DNA from 4 places in the Pseudocolwellia sp. G5-9 genome. Region 4 is predicted to be linked to each of the others. Evidence: predicted binding sites of a transcription regulator. Region 4 holds the regulator's gene; each other region holds the start of a gene.

Region 1 (2,210 bases), 520 kb from region 4:
TAACACTGGAATTAGGTGATACATAGCACCAATAGATACCATAGCAACCCAGCCTAAAGCACCTGAATGTACGTGGCCTATAGTCCAGTCGGTGTAATGAGAAAGTGCGTTAACTGATTTAATTGCCATCATAGGACCTTCAAACGTAGACATACCGTAGAAAGATAATGAAACAATTAAGAAACGAAGAATAGGATCGTGACGAAGTTTATGCCACGCGCCTGATAACGTCATAATACCGTTTATCATTCCACCCCATGAAGGTAAGAATAAAACGATAGACATAACCATACCAACTGATTGAGCCCAATCAGGTAAAGCTGTGTAATGAAGATGATGTGGACCAGCCCAAATATATAACGAAACTAAAGCCCAAAAATGCACGATAGATAAACGGTAAGAATAAACAGGACGCTCAGCTTGTTTAGGAACAAAGTAGTACATCATACCTAGGAAACCAGCGGTTAATAAGAATCCAACGGCATTATGTCCGTACCACCATTGCATCATCGCATCGATAGCACCAGAGTATATGGAATAAGATTTCATCATGGATACAGGAATAACCATGCTGTTACCAATATGTAAAACAGCAACTGTTAATATGAAACCACCAAAAAACCAGTTAGCTACATAAATATGAGACGTTGTTCGTTTAACTACCGTACCGAAAAATACAGTGGCATACGAAACCCAAACAACAGCAATTAAAATATCAATCGGCCATTCTAATTCGGCATATTCTTTACTACTGGTGTAACCCATAGGTAAAGTAATAATGGCTAATATAATAACTGCTTGCCAGCCCCAAAAAGTAAAAGGTACAAGTTTTCCACCAAATAAGGCTACTTTACAGGTTCTCTGCACTACGTAATACGAAGTGGCAAATAAGGCGCTAGTACCAAATGCAAAAATTACAGCATTGGTATGAAGAGGGCGTAAACGGGAGTATGTAAGCCAAGGCGTCTCAAAATTTAAAGCTGGCCAAATTAATTGCGCAGCGATAAGAACACCTATTAATGTACCTACGAATCCCCAGATGACAGTCATAACAGTAAATTGACGAACAACATTCATGTTGTAATCAACTGTCGACGTATTACTTTGACTCATGTTTTGGTTCCACATTTAAATTATTAATTATTTTGACGTTTCTTATCATGTATAAATAAAATATTACGTACTTCTAACTAGTATTTATAGACTAGAAATGAGAATTTACACAATCCATAGAAAACTGGGCGAAATGATAGACATTTAATCGACTAATGTCATTACTCAAAGGTTGAAATATTGTTCTAAATCATAAAAAAAACGATTGACGATTAAAAACAAGGCTAAAATAGCGTAAATTATTAATTATAGTGATAATAAGTAGTAAGAATTTTGATTAAAATTAAAACAATTCCATTTGTATTAGTATTTCTCGTATTTTGTTTTTTTGGTTGTGAACAAAATAAAAAAGCAAAAATAGAGATGAGAGAACTTAAGTGTATTTCAACTCAAACACCTTGTTTGATCAAATCACCTTCAGGTAATTTTTCTGTTTTATTTAATATTGAACCTGTAGTTACCGAAAACCCTTTCGATATTGTTTTGATTTCAGAAAGCAAATACTCGATTCAAAAAGTATCTGCTTACATGGAAGGGAAAAATATGTTTATGGGGAAAATCCCTTTATTTTTTGAACTTAAGTTAGCGGAAAATGAGCCTTATTACCAAGGGCAAAAAATGCGTTATGTGGCGAATACTATGCTGGGAAGTTGCAGTGAAGAGAACATGCGTTGGATAATATTATTTGAAGTTATATTAGATACCCCCCAAGGGAAAAATATTATTGAACGTTTTTCTGTTGAATTTGATAGTGTGCAAGCTTTTAATGAACAATAGTGATTTACTGACACGGTGATATTTTTATTGTAACGCGTAACGTGTGGTTTTTATTTTTATGTGAGTAAACATAACGTGCAAAATTCTAGAAAATTTATTATTGAAAAAGATAAAAACGAATATCGACTTTTGTTTTCTGCAATGGCAAGTCCTTGTGAAGTATTAATGGAAATTCCTAGTGCATTACATACATCTAAAAAAATAGATGAATTGGTGAATAAATTAGCAAAAGTGATCACCGATGAAGTTTGGAGAATTGAAGACAAATACAGCCGATACGACTCTCGTAGTGTTTGTAGCCTTATTAATAATAGTAAAGG
Region 2 (2,210 bases), 2.3 Mb from region 4:
AACCTGGTGTTGGTAGAAGAGAAGTTCTTTCAGAAGCCGATAAAAAGCTTATCGTACCAACAGCTAAAAAACCGAAAAAGAAAGTAGGTAAAGAAGCGGGTAATCGCCAAAAAGAAGCTTTTGAAAACAAGAATCAAAATCAAACAAACTCTGCGGCCAAAGATCCACGTTTAGGCAGCAAAAAATTAATTGATTTAACACCCAAAGATGCACCAAAGGTTATCGCTAATAAACCTAAAAAAGAAAAATCAGCCCCTATTGCTGCAATTAGAATGGTTGAGCCTGAAGCTTTACCCACAACGGCATTAGAAGACGAGTTATATGCCATTGAAGATGATCCGCAATTACAAACTATTCTTGCGCTACAAGAAGAAGATAAAGAGCTAACCGAAGAGCAAATTAACTACTTCAATGCGAAAATGGATCGTCATCAAGAGTTACGTGAATTACTTGGCTGGAATGATGAAGATGAAGACGAGCAAGACGAAGCAGAACGCTCTAGTGATGACGAAGACGACTTATGGGATTCTTTAGACAAAAGCGATTTGTCTAAATACGAATAGGAGTAACCATGCTTAAAGATTATTGGCTCTATATTGTTTTAGCTTTACTCATTATTGTTCCGCTTGCAATCTATGCTGGCATGCTGATGTCTCGCCTAAAAAAGCAAACAGCAGATCAAGCCATTGCCGAACAAGAAAAACAAGCGTCGTTAAAACAACACGACACTAAAATACTCAAAAGTGTTGTTATTATTGTAAGAGCCATGAAAGAAGAGCAATGCGACCTATCTGAAGGCTGTTGGCGTTTATCTGTGCTATTAGACTCGCTTAAATTAAGCAGCGAGTTAGAAAGCCTATTTCCTTCTGTTTATCAGCTATATAATGCTATTAAGCATATGCCTATTTTAGAAGAACGTAAAAAGCTGGCTAAACAAGAACGTATGAAACTTGATTTTGAACGTATGAAACTTGAAGCCGATTTAAAACCTAAAATTCAACAAGACGTTAATGAACTTCATCAGTACGCTAATGAAAGGCTTAGTGTTATTTCTGTGTAGTATGACGAACACAAAGAACAAAGCTTGAGTCAGATCAACTATTACTAATGTAGCAATTGATACAATCACACCTAATCAATACCGTAGAATACTTTAACGGTTCAATAATTTAGGTGTGATGTGATGCAGGTAAGTCAGTTTTTTAATGAAAAATTACTCAATAAATACAATACTGCGGGCCCAAGATATACCTCTTACCCTACTGCTTTAGAGTTTCACGACCAATTCACTCAATCTGACTTAATTCAAGCTATTGAACAATCTCCTAACAGAGAATTATCGCTATATATTCATATCCCGTTTTGCCATAGCCTTTGTTATTACTGCGGTTGTAACAAAGTCATTACTCGCCACAGAAGTAAAGCAGACACCTATTTAGAATACCTTGCCAAAGAAATTAGCTCGCGCGCCCCACTATTTGAAAACTACACAGTAAAACAACTGCATTGGGGCGGTGGTACACCTAGCTTCTTAACTCATGAACAAATGACAACCCTAGTAAGTTTACTCAAAGACAAATTCAATTTTGCTGACAAAGTAGAAATGAGTATTGAAATTGACCCTAGAGAAATAGAGCTAAACCTAGCAGAGCACTTATACAGCTTAGGCTTTAATCGATTAAGTATTGGCGTACAAGACATAGATGAAAAAGTACAGCAAACCATAAACCGAGTGCAGTCTACCGAGTTTATCGAGCAGTTTATTGCGCATGCAAAAGCCGTAGGTTTTAAATCAATTAACATTGATCTTATTTATGGCTTACCTCATCAAACTATAGAAACCTTTACCCGCACACTCGACAAAACCAAAGAAATGGACGTAGATCGTATTTCCCTGTTCAGTTACGCGCACATACCTAGCCGCTTTGCCGCACAACGCAAATTACGAGATGAATGGTTACCTAGTGTTACTGAAAAATTTTCCCTTATGCGTTTAGCCATCGAAAAGCTATGTGCCTATGGTTATGAATTTATCGGTATGGACCACTTTGCCAAGCCAGACGACGAACTTTCTATTGCACAAAAAGAAGGCAAGCTTCACAGAAACTTCCAAGGTTACACAACGAAAGGAAGCTGTGACTTATTAGGTTTAGGTGTTTCATCTATCAGCGGTATTGGCAATGTTTACAGCCAAAATGTTAAAGATTTAA
Region 3 (2,210 bases), 1.9 Mb from region 4:
TAGTTAATGCAACGCCAGCATTATCGTTAATTATTTTACGACCTTCAATAAAGGCTTCCATCACTTGTTTAGTGTAATCAGTTGGCATTGTATTACCGACTGTACCGCGGTCACGTTTTGCTGCGTTTACAGAATTACCAAAGTTAACTTCAGAGGTCAGATCAAATTCACCATCAGCATTCGTATCATGGTTATTGTTCCAATCAGCTCTATCACCTTCGCCTGCTTTACCCGATAATTCATTATCGTTATAGGCTAAGTATTCACGTGAAGCACCAAAGTATCCGTAGCCTTCATCAAACTGATGTTCTAAAACTGAATATGCTTTAGAGCCGTCTTGCATAAAGTCAGAATTTAAGCCTTTACCGGCATCAGCGTTATCTAAATAATCGTCAGTACCTTGAGAGTAAGTTACTGCCATTAATAAGAATTTTTGAATTAATTGCTTAAGATCTGTTCCGTTAGTATTTAAATAAATATCTGTTATGGCTTCATTAGTAACAGATTGACGAACAATACCGTTAATATGTTGTTCAGCATTATCTGCAAGTTGATCAAAGAAAATACCAATTAATCCTTCTGGTGTGGTTGACCCTGTAGCGCCCCAACCAGAAAAATTTGTATTCCAATCTTTATGCTGACCAGAGTCATTACCTGCAATTTTACCACTTAAATTTTTAAGGCTTCCTGAAATATCAGCAAGAAATTTTTGTTTTGTATCGGCCATAAAAGTAATAGGGAAGTTGTCGTATTGTTCCGCGGATGTTTGGTAAAAACTGTTTAGTTTAGTTTTAACTGCTTCTCTAGTAAGTAATGTACCGTCGTCTAAGTCTGCTTTTAATTGATTACCAATGTAGTGGTTTAATTCGGCAATTAAGGTATGACGAGCTATTTGACCGCTATATGAAACACTTGATTCGCCAGTTATAAACTTGCTATCAAATGTATAAGTGTCTAATACGTCTGTTACTGCAATGGTTAATGATTTCGTGAATGTTTTTGAACCTGAATCAGTTACGGTTACTTCTATTTCAATTGTTGGTTCTACTTCAAAATCGAGAACTACGCCTTCAGCAAGCGCTAATTCATTACCTGAAACAGTAAATCTTTCATCTGAAACTGAAAAGGTGAAAGTGTCACCAGTGTTAGCATCTACTGCTGATAAGTTACCTAATACCGCAGCCATGCTATTTTCAGTAACAGCCATATTGCTTAATGTGATGTTTGTAGGAGCTGTATTCTCTTCTACTTTAGGCGTTGATGTATCACTACCTGAACCGCCACATGCGGTTAATAATAACGAAGAGATAATTGCTAAGCTAAGTGCACTTTTTTTAATATTCATAATTCACCAAAATAAATTTTAATAACTACATCAACTGAAGAAGTAACCTCAAATTTTATGAGGTTCATGATTTCAATTAGTTTTGTATTGCTTAATTGCAGGTATTCTATACAACAAACAAATGTAATACAAATAAGAACCAATATCATTACGATTGTTTTTTTTGATGAAGAACAAAATTCGGTTAAGTTTTTTTAAAGGATATATACCCGTACCATTCAATATGCAGGTTTCAGTGGGAATTAAAAACAATTTAGGCACAGGTTTCACGTTCCAAACGAAATCTAAGGTCTACATCCATGTAAGAACCTTACTAAAGTTAATAACGAAGCATAAATTGTTTTTAGACCTATCGAAGAAGCGCTTGAGCAAAATCACTTTTTCGTTAGCGTTTTTATAAGGGAACGACCATTATTACAAAGCACTGCCTTGAATTGATATCGCTCAAGCACTCTGAAATACACATCTTGATTGGTAACGGGTATAAATTATGTGGGTAAAATAGTGAATGAGACAAATAAAACAGTGTGATTATTTTATTACTTAAATAACAATAGTGTAAATAATTTCAACGTTTTCAGGTAGTTTTGTTCCTTGAGGAACGTAAGTAATAGCAGTTGGGGTTGTTGATATATAATGTAGTAAGGCCTCCGTTGTTGGAAGCTCTTTTGGTGGCCTAGCTCTACCTGAAAAACGCATTTGAGCGTAAAACGACTGTATTCTAGATTCATTTAAGCCAATTATTTTTGTATTAAAAATAATACGAGTAATAGTTTCCACAGGAGGAATAACAGGTTCAAACATAATCGTATTTCTCCCTAAAAATACATTACGTAGCTGGCTTTTTGTAATGGATTTTATTGGG
Region 4 (2,210 bases):
ATCAATAACCGTTAGTATATTTTGATACTTTTTCATAATATCGTCCCCAATTATTTAGCTCGTATTTATAATACCATGAGTATCAGTATAGTGTATGAACGAGTGTTTTTTAATTGTTTTACATCAAGATATTCTTAATTAATAATATCTTGATGAAGAGGGGAATATGAAATTTAAAATAGATCTTTTACGGAGATTAACAACAGTAATAATAACGTACCTTTTACTACTGTTGTTTATACCCGTTATCATTCAAGATGCAGGTTTCAGTGGGAACTAAAAACAATTTAAGCACAGATTTTACGTTCCAAACAAAATCTAAGGTCTACATCCATGTATGCAAGGCATTAAGTTTACGTCATGGCTATTCTCGGTAACTGCTCCTGCGTTACCCTAATGTCCTACATCCGTGTAGGAACCTGACTAAAGTTAATAACGAAGCATAAATTGTTTTAGACCCATCGAAGAAGCGCTTGAGCAAAATCACTTCATCAACAACGCTTTTCATAAGGGAGTAACCATTATCACAAAGCGTTGCCTTGAATTGATATCGCTCAAGCACTCTGAAATAGCCTCTTGATTGGTAACGGGTATATATCGAATTACAGTGAAGCAACTTCGTTAAGCTTTTCAATATTTTTAATGGTAATCAGTTTGCCACTCACATCGATTAAACCATTTTTATGAAACCTATTCAGTAAGCGGCTAATCGTTTCAACCGTTAAACCAATAAAGTTACCTATATCGCCACGTGTCATGGTTAATCTAAACTCAGACGCAGAAAATCCTCGTTCATGATATCTTTTACTTAACGTACTAATAAAAGTTGCTAATCGTTGCTCTGCATTTTTATGATTAAGTAACATAAGCATTTCATGATCTGAACGAATTTCAGAGCTCATCATTTTTAATATTTGTTTTTTAAGCTTTGGCATAGTGTTAGAAATAGAGTCTAACGTGTCGTATGGAATTTCACATACCATTGATGTTTCCAGTGCTTTAGCAAAACTAGGATGTTCTGAATTGGCAATGGCGTCAAAACCTAATAAATCACCTGCTAGATGAAACCCTGTAATTTGTTCTTCTCCTTGCTCATTAACGGTAAAGGTTTTAAATGTACCAGAACGAATGGCATAAAGAGATTTCATTTCGTCGCCGTCTTGAAAAATTTGCTCACCTTTATGGATAGGCTTTTTACGGTCAATAATATTATCAAGCGTATTAAGTTCTTGCTCGTTTAACGAAAATGGAAGGCATAATTCACTAATACTACAGTTTTGACAATGGATGTGTTGTTTTCCTGAGCAATTGTTGTTTTCCATAATGTCCATACTTAATCAAAGGTTAATTGATTTGGATCATATTCTAACCTTCATCTATATGCAATCGATTAAACGAGCAAGTACAAGGTATAAATACCGTAACCGATAAGGCTTATTGCCATTGTTTTTCTAAATAAGGGGTGGTTAAGTAGCGTTTTTGCTTTGATTAAGCTATACGACATAATAAGCAATGCTGGTAGGGTTCCTAAGCCAAAGCTAGTCATAATTAATGCGCCCGTAGTTACGCTGCCACTAGCTAATGACCATGTTAGCATTGAATAAATTAAACCACAGGGCAACCAGCCCCATAGCGCACCTAAACCTATGGCTTTTTGTGGTGAGTCTACAGGTATTAAACGTTTGGAGTAAGGTGATAAATATTGCCAAATAAATTTACCTAAGCGTTCAACTCTATTTAACCACATAAGCCATTGGCCAATATAAAGTCCTAAAAATATAAGAAATAGAGCGGATATTACGCGTAAACCAGCTAAAGGTACGCCAAGATTTTTAGCCGCGACAGAACCTGTAAAACCAACTATTGCGCCAATTAGGGTATAAGATAATATGCGACCAAAATTATAACTGAAAACTAAAAGTGTTTTTGAGTACGACGAATGTTTAGGTAGAGCAGAGGTTAGCATTGAGGTTATGCCACCACACATTCCTAAGCAATGGCCAGATCCCAAAATGCCTATAATAAAGGCTGAAAAATAATCAATGTTCATTAACTATCTTTTGGTTGATTTGATGCGTTGGTGTTTTTATTCTTTTCTGATATTAATTCTGATGTTGATTTATTTTTATCAGCTGCTTGATCGTCATTTTCGTCAAACAAAATACTTAAACCTTGTTTTTCAAGATCATCAAATTGTTCTGTTTTAACTG

Evidence for each region. The regulator FNR, encoded in region 4, switches genes on or off when oxygen is low (the NO sensors DNR and NnrR bind a similar motif). The targets are predictions, from matches to a motif close to TTGATCTAGATCAA.
Region 1: a site for FNR is predicted at 1,294-1,307, ahead of ccoN (cytochrome-c oxidase, cbb3-type subunit I). Genes of this name have one in related genera too.
Region 2: a site for FNR is predicted at 1,085-1,098, ahead of hemN (oxygen-independent coproporphyrinogen III oxidase). Genes of this name have one in related genera too.
Region 3: a site for FNR is predicted at 1,509-1,522, ahead of AC0L5Q_RS09930 (DUF4856 domain-containing protein). Genes of this name have one in related genera too.

What each region holds. Positions count from the first base shown of each region.
Region 1 covers NZ_CM147893.1:901,731-903,940, reverse strand. The annotation lists gene ccoN (cytochrome-c oxidase, cbb3-type subunit I) at 1-1,113, opposite strand, end outside; gene AC0L5Q_RS03895 (hypothetical protein) at 1,387-1,890, shown strand; gene AC0L5Q_RS03890 (FAD:protein FMN transferase) at 1,966-2,210, shown strand, end outside.
Region 2 covers NZ_CM147893.1:2,889,834-2,892,043, forward strand. The annotation lists gene yihI (Der GTPase-activating protein YihI) at 1-563, shown strand, start outside; gene AC0L5Q_RS12490 (DUF2489 domain-containing protein) at 572-1,060, shown strand; gene hemN (oxygen-independent coproporphyrinogen III oxidase) at 1,184-2,210, shown strand, end outside.
Region 3 covers NZ_CM147893.1:2,324,524-2,326,733, reverse strand. The annotation lists gene AC0L5Q_RS09930 (DUF4856 domain-containing protein) at 1-1,345, opposite strand, end outside; gene AC0L5Q_RS09925 (hypothetical protein) at 1,889-2,210, opposite strand, start outside.
Region 4 covers NZ_CM147893.1:379,067-381,276, forward strand. The annotation lists gene uspE (universal stress protein UspE) at 1-36, opposite strand, end outside; gene fnr (fumarate/nitrate reduction transcriptional regulator Fnr) at 603-1,331, opposite strand; gene AC0L5Q_RS01595 (sulfite exporter TauE/SafE family protein) at 1,391-2,050, opposite strand; gene ccoS (cbb3-type cytochrome oxidase assembly protein CcoS) at 2,050-2,210, opposite strand, start outside.